3 linked regions of the Panacibacter ginsenosidivorans genome follow. The protein of the gene in region 1 interacts with the protein of each later gene in a pairwise test. Links are inferred from orthologs where the notes say so. Each region holds a gene or a part of one and is shown on either strand. Other genes may lie near its edges.

Evidence for each region.
Region 2: the proteins of dnaE (region 1) and FRZ67_RS12570 interact in binary tests that used the Escherichia coli proteins (3 or more experiments, as listed by UniProt). The link is inferred for Panacibacter ginsenosidivorans from one-to-one orthologs.
Region 3: the proteins of dnaE (region 1) and FRZ67_RS11920 interact in binary tests that used the Escherichia coli proteins (3 or more experiments, as listed by UniProt). The link is inferred for Panacibacter ginsenosidivorans from one-to-one orthologs.

Annotation. Positions count from the first base shown.
Region 1 is NZ_CP042435.1:4,932,028-4,938,008, reverse strand. What follows is about bases 810-5,067. They hold dnaE (DNA polymerase III subunit alpha), read left to right. Parts: upstream 810-1,189; coding sequence 1,190-4,867; downstream 4,868-5,067. Other genes in these bases: FRZ67_RS20955 (HNH endonuclease), read right to left, coding at 4,970-5,067; FRZ67_RS20965 (NlpC/P60 family protein), read right to left, coding at 810-1,026. In the rest of the region: FRZ67_RS20970 (D-TA family PLP-dependent enzyme), read left to right, coding at 1-185; more of FRZ67_RS20965, read right to left, coding at 352-809; more of FRZ67_RS20955, read right to left, coding at 5,068-5,981. UniProt on the Escherichia coli protein: DNA polymerase III is a complex, multichain enzyme responsible for most of the replicative synthesis in bacteria. This DNA polymerase also exhibits 3' to 5' exonuclease activity. The alpha chain is the DNA polymerase catalytic subunit.
Region 2 is NZ_CP042435.1:2,976,657-2,981,283, forward strand. Bases 706-3,609 are described here. They hold FRZ67_RS12570 (methionine aminotransferase), read right to left. Parts: upstream 2,773-3,609; coding sequence 1,639-2,772; downstream 706-1,638. Other genes in these bases: FRZ67_RS12565 (2-phosphosulfolactate phosphatase), read left to right, coding at 789-1,511; FRZ67_RS12575 (AIR synthase related protein), read right to left, coding at 2,905-3,609. Also shown: FRZ67_RS12560 (glycoside hydrolase family 125 protein), read right to left, coding at 1-663; more of FRZ67_RS12575, read right to left, coding at 3,610-4,065; FRZ67_RS12580 (bifunctional riboflavin kinase/FAD synthetase), read left to right, coding at 4,185-4,627. UniProt on the Escherichia coli protein: Shows aminotransferase activity with methionine and histidine as substrates, and to a lesser extent also with phenylalanine.
Region 3 is NZ_CP042435.1:2,817,460-2,822,120, reverse strand. Bases 1,724-4,661 are described here. They hold FRZ67_RS11920 (DNA polymerase III subunit gamma/tau), read left to right. Parts: upstream 1,724-2,252; coding sequence 2,253-4,070; downstream 4,071-4,661. Other genes in these bases: FRZ67_RS11915 (pyruvate dehydrogenase complex dihydrolipoamide acetyltransferase), read left to right, coding at 4,343-4,661; uppS (undecaprenyl pyrophosphate synthase), read right to left, coding at 1,724-1,922. Also shown: FRZ67_RS11930 (BamA/OMP85 family outer membrane protein), read right to left, coding at 1-1,024; more of uppS, read right to left, coding at 1,161-1,723. UniProt on the Escherichia coli protein: Part of the beta sliding clamp loading complex, which hydrolyzes ATP to load the beta clamp onto primed DNA to form the DNA replication pre-initiation complex.

The sequences.
Region 1 (5,981 bases):
GTGAAGAACATTTAATGTTGCGTGTACCCGATACTTCTCTATTCGCTGTTGGAGATGTCCTCTATGGCGTGCCTTTTCACATATGCCCCACAGTTGCATTGTATGATACCGCAAAGATCGTAGAAGATAAAAATATTGTTGATAGCTGGCGTGTAATTGCAAGAGACAGGGCAATCACCATTTAAAGAATAATTTTTATGTACCCGGCAATAGTAATGCAATTTAGCATCGTTGCGTCGCACTCTTCAACGCTTTGATCATACATGAACCGAACGTACAAGTGAGTGACACAACAGGCGATGCCACAAGTACAAATGCCCGGCTCAAAATAAAAAGGATAATTACAAACGATTAACTTCTCTTAACTCTTCCCGCAGCCCTTAATCTTTTTTTCCAATAGTCTTCATTAAGATCGCTGATCATAACGCCGCCACTGGTAGACGCATGTGCAAATTTGTTGTTGGCAAGATAAACGCCCACATGAGAAATGGTGCGCCCTGTTGTTTGAAAGAAAACAAGATCCCCTTCTTTTAGATCTGTATAATTAATTGGGGCTGCCATATTGAATTGCTCTTCGGCAGTTCGTGGCAATTGAATAGAATAAATATCGCGTATTATTGTTTGCGTAAAAGCAGAACAGTCTATACAGTTTTGTGTAGAGCCACCCATGCAATATTTAGTGCCCCACCAGTTTTCAATATCTTCCAACAAAGGAATATTGGTTAATTCTTCCACAGGTACATTAAGCATTGTTGCATATTTGAATTGCACTTCCTGTGCAGATTCTATATCGAAATTTTTTGCTGCTTTTATTGCTGTATAAGATGGTGCGCCTGGATTTGTGTTTAATACCGAAGTTCTTTCATCGCCTGGTGTTACATTTATATTGTCGAGAAATACAGTATTATTTGATTGCTTTTTTTGTGATGCAGATGAGCTGCTGCTTGCAGAAGTGTTCTTAAAACTCTTACAACTGCCAAGCAAAGCGAAAACGCAGAGAAGATATATTGGGGCTATTCTTTTCATGCAGTGCGCAATATAGGTTTCAAATACATAACAGGCAAACAAAGTGTAGAACTTTTACACTTTCTATGTGCAAAACGACTGATGTGGATAAATTTTTAGCATCTTCAACCCATTTGAAATGGCGAAATTTGAGGTTTGATTTTTTACAGGAAATTTATTGAACATGCAATTCTCACACTTACACGTACACACACAATATTCCTTGCTCGATGGTGCCGCAGGCATTAGTGACCTTTATAAAAAAGCAGGTAAGCTTGGTATGCCTGCATTGGCTATTACCGATCATGGCAATATGTTTGGCGTGTTTGAATTTGTAAAACAGGCATGGAACAATACAAAGGTCGTTGGTAAAACCGCTGATGGAAAAGATATTCTTGAACCCGTTGTAAAGCCAATTGTTGGTTGCGAATTTTATGTGGTAAAAGATCGTCACCGTAAAACATTTTCCAAAGAACAAAAAGATGAACGTTACCACCAGGTATTGCTGGCAAAAAATAAACAGGGTTATGCGAATTTGGTAAAACTTACTTCGCTTGGTTTTATTGAAGGCATGTACAGCAAATATCCACGCATTGATAAAGAGCTAATTGAAAAATATCATGAAGGTTTGATAGCAACAACATGCTGCATTGGTGCTTATGTGCCCCAAACTATTTTGCATGATGGAGAAGCGTCTGCTGAAACAGAATTCAAATGGTGGCTGGATTTGTTTGGTGAAGATTACTATATAGAACTGCAGCGCCATAACATAAAAGAACAGGAGATCATCAACAACACATTATTGAAGTTCGCAAAAAAATACAATGTGCCGGTGATTGCAACGAATGACAGCCACTATACAGATAAAGACGATTATAATGCGCATGATATTTTGCTTTGCATCAACACTGGTGAAAAACAAAGTACGCCGGGCTTTGATGATTTTGTAAATGATGATATTGCATTAAAGAACCGTCGTTTTAAATTTCCTAACGATCAGTTCTATTTTAAAACGCAGGATGAAATGGCAGAACTCTTCAATGATGTTCCGCAAGCATTAGATAATACTCAAGCCATCGTTGATAAAATAGAAGTATTAAATCTCAAGAAAGATATTTTGCTTCCTGCGTTTCCTATTCCAAAAGAATTTCAATCAAGTGATGACAGCAACCTTAACCAATGGAATTATCTACATCACCTAACATACGAAGGTGCAAGACAACGTTACAGCGAAATAACAGAAGAGATAAGAGAACGTCTAGACTTCGAGTTATTTACGATCAAGACAATGGGCTTCGCAGGTTACTTCTTAATTGTAAGTGACTTCATAAAAGCCGGTCGTGATATGGGCGTATTCGTTGGCCCCGGCCGTGGTTCTGCAGCTGGTAGTGTGGTAGCTTTTTGTGTCGGCATTACGAATATTGATCCTATCAAATACAATTTGCTATTTGAAAGATTTTTAAATCCTGATCGTAAGTCAATGCCGGATATTGATACCGACTTTGATGATGAAGGTCGTCAAAAAGTGATTGACTATGTGGTGCACAAATATGGAAAGAACCAGGTTGCACAGATCATCACTTATGGTACGATGGCTGCAAAGATGAGCATCAAAGATGTGGCACGTGTAATGGATCTTCCGCTAAGTGAAAGCAATGCATTGGCAAAGATGGTTCCCGACAGACCGGGCACAGATCTTGGCCGTGTGCTCACTGCACCATTCACTGCGAAAGATGCAAAAGAAGGACAAAAATCTTTGGAAGATAAAGAAGGTTATGGTGGCGAAGAATTAGAAAATATTAAACGTCTTCGTGAGATATATCATGGTACTGACATTCGTGCCCAGGTATTACATGAAGCAGAACGATTGGAAGGTTCTGTACGCAATACCGGTGTGCATGCTGCAGGTATCATCATTGCACCAAGCGATCTTACTGATCTTATTCCCGTTGCTGTTGCCAAAGACTCTGATCTTTGGGTTACACAAATTGAAGGCAGCACCATTGAAGAAGCAGGTGTGTTAAAAATGGACTTTCTTGGGTTGAAAACATTATCCATTTTAAAGACTGCATTGTTTCTCATCAAACAAAATCATAACATAGATATTGATCTTGATAATATAGCATTGGATGATGAAAAAACTTTTCTTTTATACCAACGTGGCGAAACAAATGGTACGTTCCAGTTTGAAAGTCCAGGTATGCAAAAATATTTGCGTGAACTAAAGCCCGATAAGTTCGCCGATCTCATTGCAATGAACGCCTTGTACCGTCCAGGCCCGATGGCATACATTCCAAAATATGTTGCACGCAAACACGGCCGCGAAGAAGTGACTTATGATCTTGATGTGATGAAAGAATACCTCGAAGAAACTTATGGCATCACCGTTTACCAGGAACAGGTAATGTTGTTGAGTCAAAGTATTGCAGGTTTCTCTAAAGGCGATGCAGATGTACTCCGTAAAGCAATGGGTAAGAAAGACCGCAAGACGCTTGATAAAATGAAAGGCAAGTTCATGGATGGCGCTGTTGCAAAAGGCCACAACAAAGACATACTTGAAAAAGTATGGACTGACTGGGAAGCCTTTGCACAATATGCATTCAACAAATCGCACTCTACCTGTTATGGTTTGGTGGCTTATCAAACAGGTTATTTAAAAGCACATTACCCCAGCGAATATATGGCCGCTGTGTTGAACCACGCAGGCGCTATTGAAAAGATCACCTTCTTTATGGAAGAGTGCAAACGCATGGGTTTAAAAGTACTCGGACCAGACATCAACGAATCACTAAAAGGTTTTGCGGTAAATAAAAAAGGTGAGATCCGTTTTGGTCTCGGTGGTTTAAAAGGTGTTGGTGAAGCTGCTATTGAGGGCCTTATTGAAGAACGTAATAAAGGCGGCCACTACAAAGATATTTTTGATCTCATCAAACGTGTTAATCAACGTACGGTAAATAAAAAATCTTTGGAAAGTCTTGCGTATGCAGGCGCTTTCGATTGTTTCAAAGAGATTCACCGTGCACAATATTTTTATATAGCACAAGGCGAGCCGCTTACAGGCATTGAAAAAATTATTCGTTTTGGAAATGTTTTTCAAACCAACAAAAGCCAAAGTGTAAACAGTCTCTTTGGTGACAGTGTAATGCCGGAGATCGCTACACCAAAATTACCAGCCTGTGAAGAATGGACACTTACTGAAAAACTCGATTACGAAAAAGAGGTCACCGGCATGTTCATGAGCGGCCACCCGCTCGATCATTTTAAATTCGAGCTGCGTTATTATGGCATTATGAACCTTGCCGATTTTAATGAAGTAAAAGATTCTCCCACACTCATAGCAGCCAATGCCAACCGCAATTTCCGCATTGCAGGTTTGGTTACCGATGGGCAGCACCGCGTAACAAAAACGGGCCGACAGTTTGGTTCGCTTACCATAGAAGATTTCAGCAGCAAAACAGAGATCATGTTGTGGAGCGATGACTATGTAAAGTTTCAAAACTATCTCGAAAAAGGAAACAACTTACTCATCAATGGTTTTTTTAAACAGCGCTACAACAGCGACCAATACGAGTTTAAAGTCACCACCATGATGTTGCTCGAAACCGCCAAGCAGGCGCTCACACGGCAAATAGAAATTAATATTACACCCGCATCTGTAACAAAAGATTTTGTAAACTTTATAGACAGCAACGTAAAAGCCAATCCAGGCAAGCATTCCCTGCGTTTCAATGTATACGACCCTTTGGAAAATTTGAAAATAACCATGTACACATTAGAAAAAGGTTTTACCATGAACGAAGAAATGGCCGAGTATTTAATGACCAACCCTGATGTAGAGATTAATGTGGGACTGGCGGGGTAATCCCGGTCAGACCAAAGGTCAGACCGGTAAAAGAATTTTTATGAGGCCAACTGCATTGCTGCTATGATGCTTTCGTTGCGTCGCACTCTTGTACGTTCCGACTTATGCATCACCATTTGCTAATTTAATTTCAGCATTGCTTAACCAAATACCTTTTATCTCATTAGGGTTGAATGATTTTTGTTTTTCGATAGAATTAGTTGTTGGGTTGAATGCAACAAAATTATTTAATTCTCCTTTCTGCATTTCAACAACTAATATTTCACTATCATTTTTTACAACTATTGTAGAAGATAAATCCCTACGAAAATATTTAAATGGTGTCTTGTGTAATTCGTAAGGCTTAAAGAATAACGGAGGACAATCCTTTACTTTTATAGCTTCCTTTGTATAATTAAATTTATCATTCTTATTGAGTGGAATTTTAATTTCCAACATTATATTTTTTGCATGCAAGACAAATACGTGGGTAGGAATATTGTCTTCAAAGTTTTTCTTTTTAAAAAGAAAAATAAGAGGGTATTCATGCCCAAAAGTTAATGGTAATAGATATCCACTCAATAGTAATCCGCTCAACTCACGAATCAAATCTTTTTTTACATGCAAAAATTCAATTGCATGCTCATAATCTTCAATTTCCTTTTCATTCATTACGCAAATAGCCATCTTAAGTAATGATTGAAAAACTAAAAGCGGCATATAAGGATTTTTCAAAAAGTTTATTTTGTAAAGAGAATTAGTTTCATCATATATAAATGAACCGTTGCCATGTTGTGTCAACTCAATATTTAATGCATCCTTATCTGAATAAAATTCCTTGTTTTGAACTAAAACCTTTTTATCAGCAGATGGGTATTTAGGTATTTTAGTTTTTTTCTTTGCTTTTGTTCCATTCAATGATCTACTTACGCCTATAAATTTTATTAGCTGATCATCTAATTTTCCAAACTTTTGGTTACACTCGTCACACTCAAATTCTGAAGTTAGATATCGATTGCCTAATGCTTCTGGAATAATATGAGCATCGTTTCTAAATGTTACTGCAGGATATTTTCTTTTACAAAATCTGCAAAGTCTTTCTTTTGGCGGAATAATCATCTTTTGCTTTTCTTCA
Region 2 (4,627 bases), 2.0 Mb from region 1 along the record:
TTTTCTTTGCTGCTCTTTAAATGTTGTTACAGTTAGTTCAATTGCTTTGATCCAGTCAATATCAAAGGGGACATCATCGCCGGTAATTTTCCAATAATTATATGCAAGACGAATAGGATAACATAAAGAGTCTATTTCCCATTTTCTTTCATGAATGCCAGGCTTCATGTCGGTGATATCTGTTTGTTTCCATTCGCTGATCTTATTTTCATCTTTATAAAACGCATTGGCATAAGGATCTTTCAAAATGCATTTTGTTTGCCTGTTAATCACACCCGCAATCAACTGTTGCAGTTTTTCATCTTCTTTCATTAATGGCAGGTATGGATAAACTTGCGCACTGCTGTCGCGCAGCCACATGGCATCTATGTCACCGGTTATGACATACGTATCAGGCTTGCCATCGATCATTTCAAAATCAACAGTTGTATCAAGTGTATTTGGAAAACAATTTTCAAACAGCCAGCCTAGTTCCTGATTGGGAATATCTTTCTTGATGCGTTGAATAGCTGCTTCAACTGCTTCGCTTGTAAATTTTCTTTGCGCAAGCGGAGGTCTGTTACTTGTAAACTCGAATTTATTCTTTGCAAAAAGATTATTGCTTAATAATAATCCTGCACCAACTATGCCTGCTGATTGTAAAAAATCCCTACGTGTGTTCATGATGAATTTTTTGTAATGATCGTTACCAAATGTAAGTACAAACTATGTTGGTTATGGCGCAATCTTTCTCATTTTACATTCAAAATTTATCTCTTCTGCTCTCTGTGTATATTTGCAGCCGAATTATGAACAGGAAATCTACGCTTCATACCATATTATCTCCAGGTCTTTTAGATCTTTACGAAGTAAAAGACAGTATTGTTGTTATCATTGATGTTTTTCGTGCTACTTCAACTATTGCCACTGCATTGTATAATGGTGCGACTAAAATTATTCCCGTAGCACAAGTTGAAGATTGCATTGCTATTGGCAAAAAATTGAATGCTATTACTGCCGGCGAAAGAGATGGAAAAATAATTGAAGGATTACAGCATGGCAACTCGCCTGCAGAATATTCTGCTTCTTTTATAAAAGGAAAAACATTGGTGCTTACGACAACCAATGGCACGAAGCTTTTGCATATGGCGTTAGAAAGTGGCGCGTCTGAAGTTGTTACAGGATCATTTCCCAATCTTTCTGCGGTGTGTGATCATTTGCTTGCGATGAATAAAAATGTAATTCTTGGTTGCTCTGCATGGAAGAACCGTTTCAATCTTGAAGACACACTATTTGCAGGCGCAGTTATTAATAGAATAAAAGAAAATTTTATTATGCATTGCGATAGCAGTCTTATGGCTGAAGATATGTACAACATGCATAAGCAAGACATGTACAGTTTCATTCGTAAAACCACGCACTGGCACAGGCTTGCTTCCTATGGTCTCGAAAGCGATCTTGAATATTGTGTAACACCAGATGTTGCGAATGTCTTGCCACAGTATAAAGATGGTGCTTTAATCGTGGAGTAATTTTTTGAGCCGGGCTTCGGAATAACTATTAAGTTTTTACTTGCGTCGCACTCTTGTACGCTTTGCTCAATACTGAACAGGAAGTACAATTGAGTGACACAACGAAGAAGAATAAAGAACAGAAAGCTTAGCTCATAATTTTATCTACAGCCTTCTTCAATGTTTCTTCTCTCTTGGCAAAACAAAAACGTACTACTTTATTGTCTGTTGCTTCTTTATAAAACGCACTTATCGGAATGGCAACAACACCTTTCTCTTTTGTTAATCGCATAACAAAATCTTTATCTGTTTCATTGCTGAATCCTGCATAACTATAGCACTCAAAATAACTGCCATGCGATGGAATTAATTTGAACGGTGTTGCTTGCATTAATGTTCTTAAATAATCACGCTTCTGCTGCATTTGATCACCTAACGATAAATATGCATCTTCATTCAACAGATATTCTGCAAGCGCAAACTGCACGGGTGAATTGCACGAGAAGCAATTAAACTGGTGCACTTTTCTAAACTCTTTCATAATATCTGCGGCGCTTATACAGTAACCAATCTTCCATCCTGTGCAATGATATGTTTTGCCAAAAGAAAAACATACGAAGGCTCTTTTCAACAATTCAGGATAAAGCAAAATACTTTCATGACGAATGCCATCGAAGATCAAATGTTCATACACTTCGTCACTGACAATATAAATAGAAGTGCCATCAACAATTGATTGCAATTGCGTCATATCATCTTTGCTCAGCACTGCGCCGGTTGGGTTGTGTGGCGAATTAATAATGATGGCTTTAGTTTTTGCATTCACTTTTTGTTTCACTTCATGCCATGGAATATTGTAAGTTGGATATTGTAGTGAAATGCGGATCGCTTTTGCACCATTGATCTCAATATTTGGAATATAGCTATCATATGCCGGTTCAAAAACGATCACTTCATCGCCTGCATGTAATATTGTTGTAAGTGAAGTGTAAATGGCGTATGTGCCGCCGGGTGTAACAGTTATTTGCGCAGCGGCATCAATAGATGTTTGATATAATTTTTCAATCTTTGCTGCAATACGTTGCGTAAGCAGCGGCAAACCATTCATGTGCACATATTGATTATGTCCATCCTGCATGGCTTTGTTTACAAGATTGGTCAACTCACTGCTCATTGGAAAATCAGGAAAGCCCTGACCAAGGTTGATAGCATTGTGTTCAACGGCAAGCTGGCTCATAACAGTGAAAATAGTAGTGCCAACATCAGGAAGTTTGGAAATCATATATGCAAGTAAATTTTCGTGTTTTCTGCTCAACAATAATGAGTGTTGCACAATGAAACTATTGTACAAGTGTGCGACGCAACAGCAGATGCACAAAGCTTTACAGCTGAGTACATAAAAAAGAAATGAATACTAATAAATAATCTGGTTTCCATTAACAGAAAGTATTAATTCTTTTCTTTCAGCAGCTTCTGTGTGGCCAACAATCTTTGCATCAATTCCTAATTGTTTAGCTGCATCAATCATTTTTATGGCAGCATTTTCATTGGTAAAAATTTCGAGGCGGTGGCCCATGTTAAATACCTGGTACATTTCGCGTTCGTCTGCACCGGAATTTTCCTGGATCAATTTAAAAATATATGGCGCTTCGAAAAGATAGTTCTTTACAACACGTAAAGGCTGAGGCAGGTATTTCATACACTTGGTTTGGCCGCCGCCACTGCAATGTATCACACCATCAATGTTTTCGAAATATTCTTCCAACAGTACTTTCATGAGCGGAGCATAAGTGCGGGTAGGAGAAAGCAGAAGCTTACCGATATTGACTCCCGTTTCAGTAATGTCGCTCATTTTATTTTTACCAATATATACTACTTCATCACTCAGCGTTGGTTCAAATGTTTCAGGATATTTTGTCGCATAGTATTTCTGCAGCACATCATGTCTTGCACTCGTTAATCCATTGCTACCAAGCCCGCTGTTGTATACTGTTTCATATGCCGACTGGCCATAACTTGCAAAACCAACAATTACATTGCCTGGCTTAATATTATCGTTTGTGATAAGTTTATTTTTTGGCCAGCGTGCCGTCATAGTTCCATTAACTGCAATGGTACGTACAACATCGCCAACATCTGCAGTTTCACCACCGAGATAATGAACGTTTACACCGAATTTTTTTAGTTCATTAAAAAACTCCTGTGTGCCATTAATTACTTGCTCAAGCACTTCGCCAGGTATGATGGTTTTATTACGATCAATGGTGGAAGAAAATAATAAATTATCATAGACACCTACACACAGAAGATCGTCAAGATTCATAGCTACAGCGTCCTGTGCTATTCCTTTCCATACACTTATGTCGCCGGTTTCTTTCCAGTATAGATAGGCCAGGATACTTTTTGTGCCGGCACCATCAGCATGCATGATATTTACAAAATCATTATCCCCGCCTATGAAATCGGGATACATTTTGCAGAAAGCGTTTTTGTATAAACCCTGATCGAGTTTCTGAATGGCGGCGTGTACTTCTTCTTTCTGGGCGGAAACTCCGCGTTTGGTATATAGCGACATTTGAGATTGCAAATTTGAGATTGCAGATTGCGCTGCAAAAGTAAGTCTTGCTGCCTTAAAGAACGACTGCTAATTTTCTGATCCCTTTAATGCCATGGGACTTATATTTGCGCCACTCTATGCAGGTTCATTCTAATATAAACATGTTGCCTGTTTTCAGGAATGCTGTTGTTACCATCGGCACTTTTGATGGTGTACATACCGGTCACCAGCAGATCATTGCACAATTGAAACAGGAAGCCGCAGAGATCGGCGGCGAAACGGTTATCATTACATTCCATCCGCATCCCCGGAAAGTAGTAATGCATAAAGAAGTTTTTATCCTTAATACATTAGCCGAAAAAATAGAATTGCTACAGGAAAAAGCAATAGATCATTTGGTTGTGGTACCATTTAATGAGCATTTTGCGCAACAAACAGCAAAAGAATATGTAGAGCATTTTTTATTTGAAAGATTTCATCCCCATACAGTGATAATCGGGTATGATCATCGTTTTGGGCAGGGCCGCAAAGGTGATTATCATTTGTTGGAAGAGTTTGGCGGGAAGCTCGGTTTTATAGT
Region 3 (4,661 bases), 2.1 Mb from region 1 along the record:
AGTATTTATGACCTTCATCCAGCTTAATATCAATATTGATATTGCCTTTATTATTTGGATATACTTTGCTGTCAACTATGGCGGCATCACGGTTGCCAAGTGAGTTATAATAATCTATGATCTTTTCTTTGTCGTCCTCATATTTCTTTTCATCAAACTTAGCATTGGTAAAGATCTTAATGCGTATATACGGATCAAGTACACGTTTTGTCTTTGTAAAAGTGAGGTAACCTTTCTCGTTTAAATAATCACTAAAAGTGTAACGTGTAGGGTTAGCTAAACCACCGGAATCTCTGGGAGGATAAAGGGTTAAACGGCTCATTTCTTTAGTGCCCTTCATTTGCTTCTTCAACTTCAGTTCACTAACTGTTTTGTTATCTATAAAGTTGATCTGGTTGATTTTTACTTTACTTCCTTTATTAATGTATAAATACAGCACAACCGAGTTTTCGAGACCTGTATCTTTCTGCGCATCGATATTCACCTTTACATTGCGGAATCCTTTCTCAAAATAAAATTTATCTATGGCATCAATTGCAGTACGTTTCATATTTTCCGTAACTACTCTTCCTTTTATCAGCCCTGTTTTTGGGCCTAGATCATCCTGCTCTGATTTATTGATATTTTTTAGGAAATAGTTAGAAAGCCTTGGTCTTTCTGTAACATTTATTTCCAGGTAAATATTGGTTCCTTCCAGTTTAGTTATGTAAATGGCCACATCGCTAAAATAATTCTGTGCCCATAATTTGTTGATCGCTTTAGAAAAATTATCGCCACCGGGAATTGTTATTTCATCACCAACACTTATGCCCGCAACAGAAGTAAGTAATGCCTGGTCAAAGTATTTATTGCCGGTAACCTTAATCTCTGCTACCTTATACTTTTGTGGATTTTTTTGATTGAATATATTCAGCAGGTCTGCATCTAAAGAATTGATTGTTGTGTCTGTAACCTGTGCATGAACTGCAAGGCCCGATAAACCAAAAATAAAAAGCGGTAATAAAGACTTATAAAATCGCTGCATCCGGTTCATGTTTGAAAGGCTTCTGCAATTAGTTTTAAGATTACTGCAGTTGCTTAAATTTAAGTTGGGCAAATTAAAGGGAATAATCAGAATTGTGTCAAAACTGTTTGTTAAAACAAATAGTGCTTATTTTAATTTAATGCGTTACCGGTTCTGGTCTTAGCTGGTCGCTTGTTTTGCCAAATCTCCGTTCACGGTTTTGAAAATCAAGAATGGCTTCATAAAGGTTTTCCTTTCTGAAATCCGGCCATCGTACATTGGTAAAATACAATTCAGCATAAGCAAGCTGGTACAGTAAAAAATTACTGATGCGGTATTCGCCGCTTGTTCTTATCATCAACTCGGGATCGGGAAACTCACTGGTGGTAAGATAACTTTGCAGAGTATCCTGGTTAATGGTAGCAGGGTCAACTTTACCTGCCTGCACATCAAATGCTATTTGCTTGACAGCGTTCACCAATTCCCAACGGCTGCTATAGCTAAGCGCCATTATCAGGTGCATGGTGGCATTATCCTTTGTTTCTTCCAATACTTCTTCCAGCTCTTTTCTTGCATTTTCAGGAAGCATATTCATATCGCCGATCACATGCAGTTTTATTTTATTTTTTTTCAGATCGGCAGCTTCTTTCTTGATCGTTTCAACAAGTAATTCCATCAAACCGGTTACTTCATATGCAGGCCTGTCCCAGTTTTCCGTACTAAATGCATACAATGTAAGGTATTCAATACCTAGCTCACCTGCACCCTCCACAATATTGCGTACACTTTCCACACCATGAAAATGGCCGTACAACCTGTCCTGGCCTTTTTCTTTAGCCCACCGTCCATTGCCATCCATTATAATGGCCACGTGACGTGGAAGCCTGCTTTTATCAATTTTTTCCAGAAGATCCTGCATACATTGGTGCATTAAAGGATGGCAAAATTAATAAAATACACTGGTTAAGCACAGTAAGCGGGAATTTTAATTATTACTTACCGTTTAAGCCCTTGCTAATGGCAAGTATTTTTTGGATGCAGGTAGTAGGTTTTCATGGCTCCGCCTGTTGTGTCACTCACTTGTACTTCCTAAACTGTGTTGAGCAATGAACAAACCGCAAAAGTGTGCGACGCAACAAAAGTTTATAGTATTACAAAAGACCGGCTCAAAAAAATCCTTTAACCATGTGCACAACTTAACCGAAAACCGGAAATCCAAAACGCTTAACATTATTATCTTGCAACCTGTATGGATAAGTTTATTGTTTCAGCAAGAAAATACAGGCCGCAAACTTTTGATACAGTGGTTGGGCAGACACATATAACCACTACGCTAAAGAATGCTATAAAGAATAATCAATTGGCGCATGCATTTCTGTTTTGTGGTCCGCGTGGTGTGGGTAAAACAACCTGTGCACGTATTCTTGCCAAAACAATCAACTGCGAAAACCTGCAATCAGATGGAGAAGCATGCAATGAATGCCATTCCTGCAAAAGCTTTAATGATGGTATTTCTTTAAATATTCATGAGCTCGATGCCGCATCAAACAATTCTGTTGATGATATACGGGCATTGGTAGAACAAGTGCGTTTTGCACCACAGGCAGGTAAATACAAAGTGTATATAGTAGACGAGGTACACATGCTGAGTGCCAGTGCCTTTAACGCGTTTTTGAAAACGCTGGAAGAGCCTCCACCTTATGCTATTTTCATATTGGCAACAACAGAGAAGCACAAGATATTACCAACGATTTTATCACGCTGCCAGATCTTCGATTTTAAACGCATTACTACTAATGATACAGTTGAACATTTAAAAGAGATCGTAGAAAAAGAAGAGATAAAAGCAGAGAAAGGAGCATTACAGGTAATTGCGCAAAAGAGTGAAGGTTGCATGCGTGATGCACTAAGTATTCTAGATAAGATTGTAAGTTTTACAAATGGTGAAGTAACTTATCAAAATACACTAGAGCATTTAAATATTCTTGATCATGATTATTATTTTAAACTGCTTGATAATCTTCTGCAGCAGGATCTTGCAGGCGCTATGTTACTCTACGACGAAATAAATAAAAAAGGTTTCGAAGGTGATATGGTGCTGAATGGTTTTGCTGAATTCATCCGCAACCTGCTTGTGTGTAAAGATGCGAAAGCCGCAGCGTTATTAGATGTGGTAGAAGGCATGCAGGATAAATATATTTCTGTTGCTAAAACTTCTGGTCTTTCTTTTCTGATAAGCGCCTTAAATATTCTGAGCGAAGCCGAGATAAGCTACAAAATGGCCCGCAACAAAAGACTGCATGTTGAAATGGCGCTTATTAAATTAAACTTTCTGCAACAGGCCATAGAGCTCTCTATGGATAATGGTAGTGTTGTTAAAAAAAAACGGGTTGATTCACCCATAGCTTATAAAATAAAATCGATCAACTCTTTACAGGTAAAACCTGCAGAGGAAACAAAAGCCGCACCTAAATTATATATACAGGAAGCAGGGCCCGAAGCACAAAAGTTTTTACCAAAAACTGAAACGGCTGTTATAAAACAACCGGAACCACCACTTGCTTCGAAGCAAATAAAAGCTGTCGCAACAAACGCAAAGCCTTCAGGAGGTGGTAAAGTAAGTTTGCTGGAATCTTTAAAATCTAAATACGGAGATCAATACCTGATCGAAGAAATAAAAGAGGCAGAAGCGCTAAACGTTGAGAAGCTTAACGATTACTGGAACCAGTACGCAAAAAAAATGGATGAGCAGCAAAAGCACTCGTCTGCCAACACTTTCAAACTTGCCAAACTAAAAATAGAAGCCGACAACTTTTTTACCGTAACGGTGAATGCGCTTACGCAGCAACGGTTTATTGAGCAGGAGAAAATGTTGCTGGCCGATTTTATTCAACAGGCATTCAATAACCGCAGCATAACTTTCAAGGTTTTGGTTGAAGAGGGCGAACAGGATGCAGTGCCGGCGCATCTTTCGCTAAACAGCCGCCAGCGTTTCGAAAAATTAGCAGAGCAATATCCATTGCTTAAAGAGTTAAAAGATAAATTGCGGCTGGAGCTTGATTATTAATCTTTTGAACCCGGCATTTCATCCTTGGGCATCTGTTGTTGCGTCGCACTCTTGTACAGCATACCATTGCATATCGAATAACCGTTGCATGCATCTTTACAAAAAACCGAACACTAACTTGTATCTATTGCATTTTACTGTAATTTCACGGCTCGAAAAAAATTGCTGCAAAGCGTTCCTTAAGTATAAGTGAGTGACACAACCGAAGTACAATAGTAGCATTGCAGCCGGTTACAAAAAGCAAAAAAAGAATATTTAAATCATATATACCAATGGCAGAAGTGATTTTAATGCCCCGTTTGAGCGACACCATGACTGAAGGTGTAATTGCTGCATGGCACAAAAAACCAGGCGATGCAGTTAAGAAAGGTGATCTTTTAGCTGAAATAGAAACGGATAAAGCTACCATGGAACTGGAAAGCTACCAGGAAGGCACGCTGCTGCACGTAGGCGCTGATAAAGGTGGCAAACTACAGGTAAATGACCTGCTGGCAATCATTGGTAAAGCCGGTGAGGATGTAAGTGCTTTAGTTGCACAACATGCAGGTGGCGGAAATGGGGCTGCTGCGCCAAAAGTTGAAGAAGCTCCAA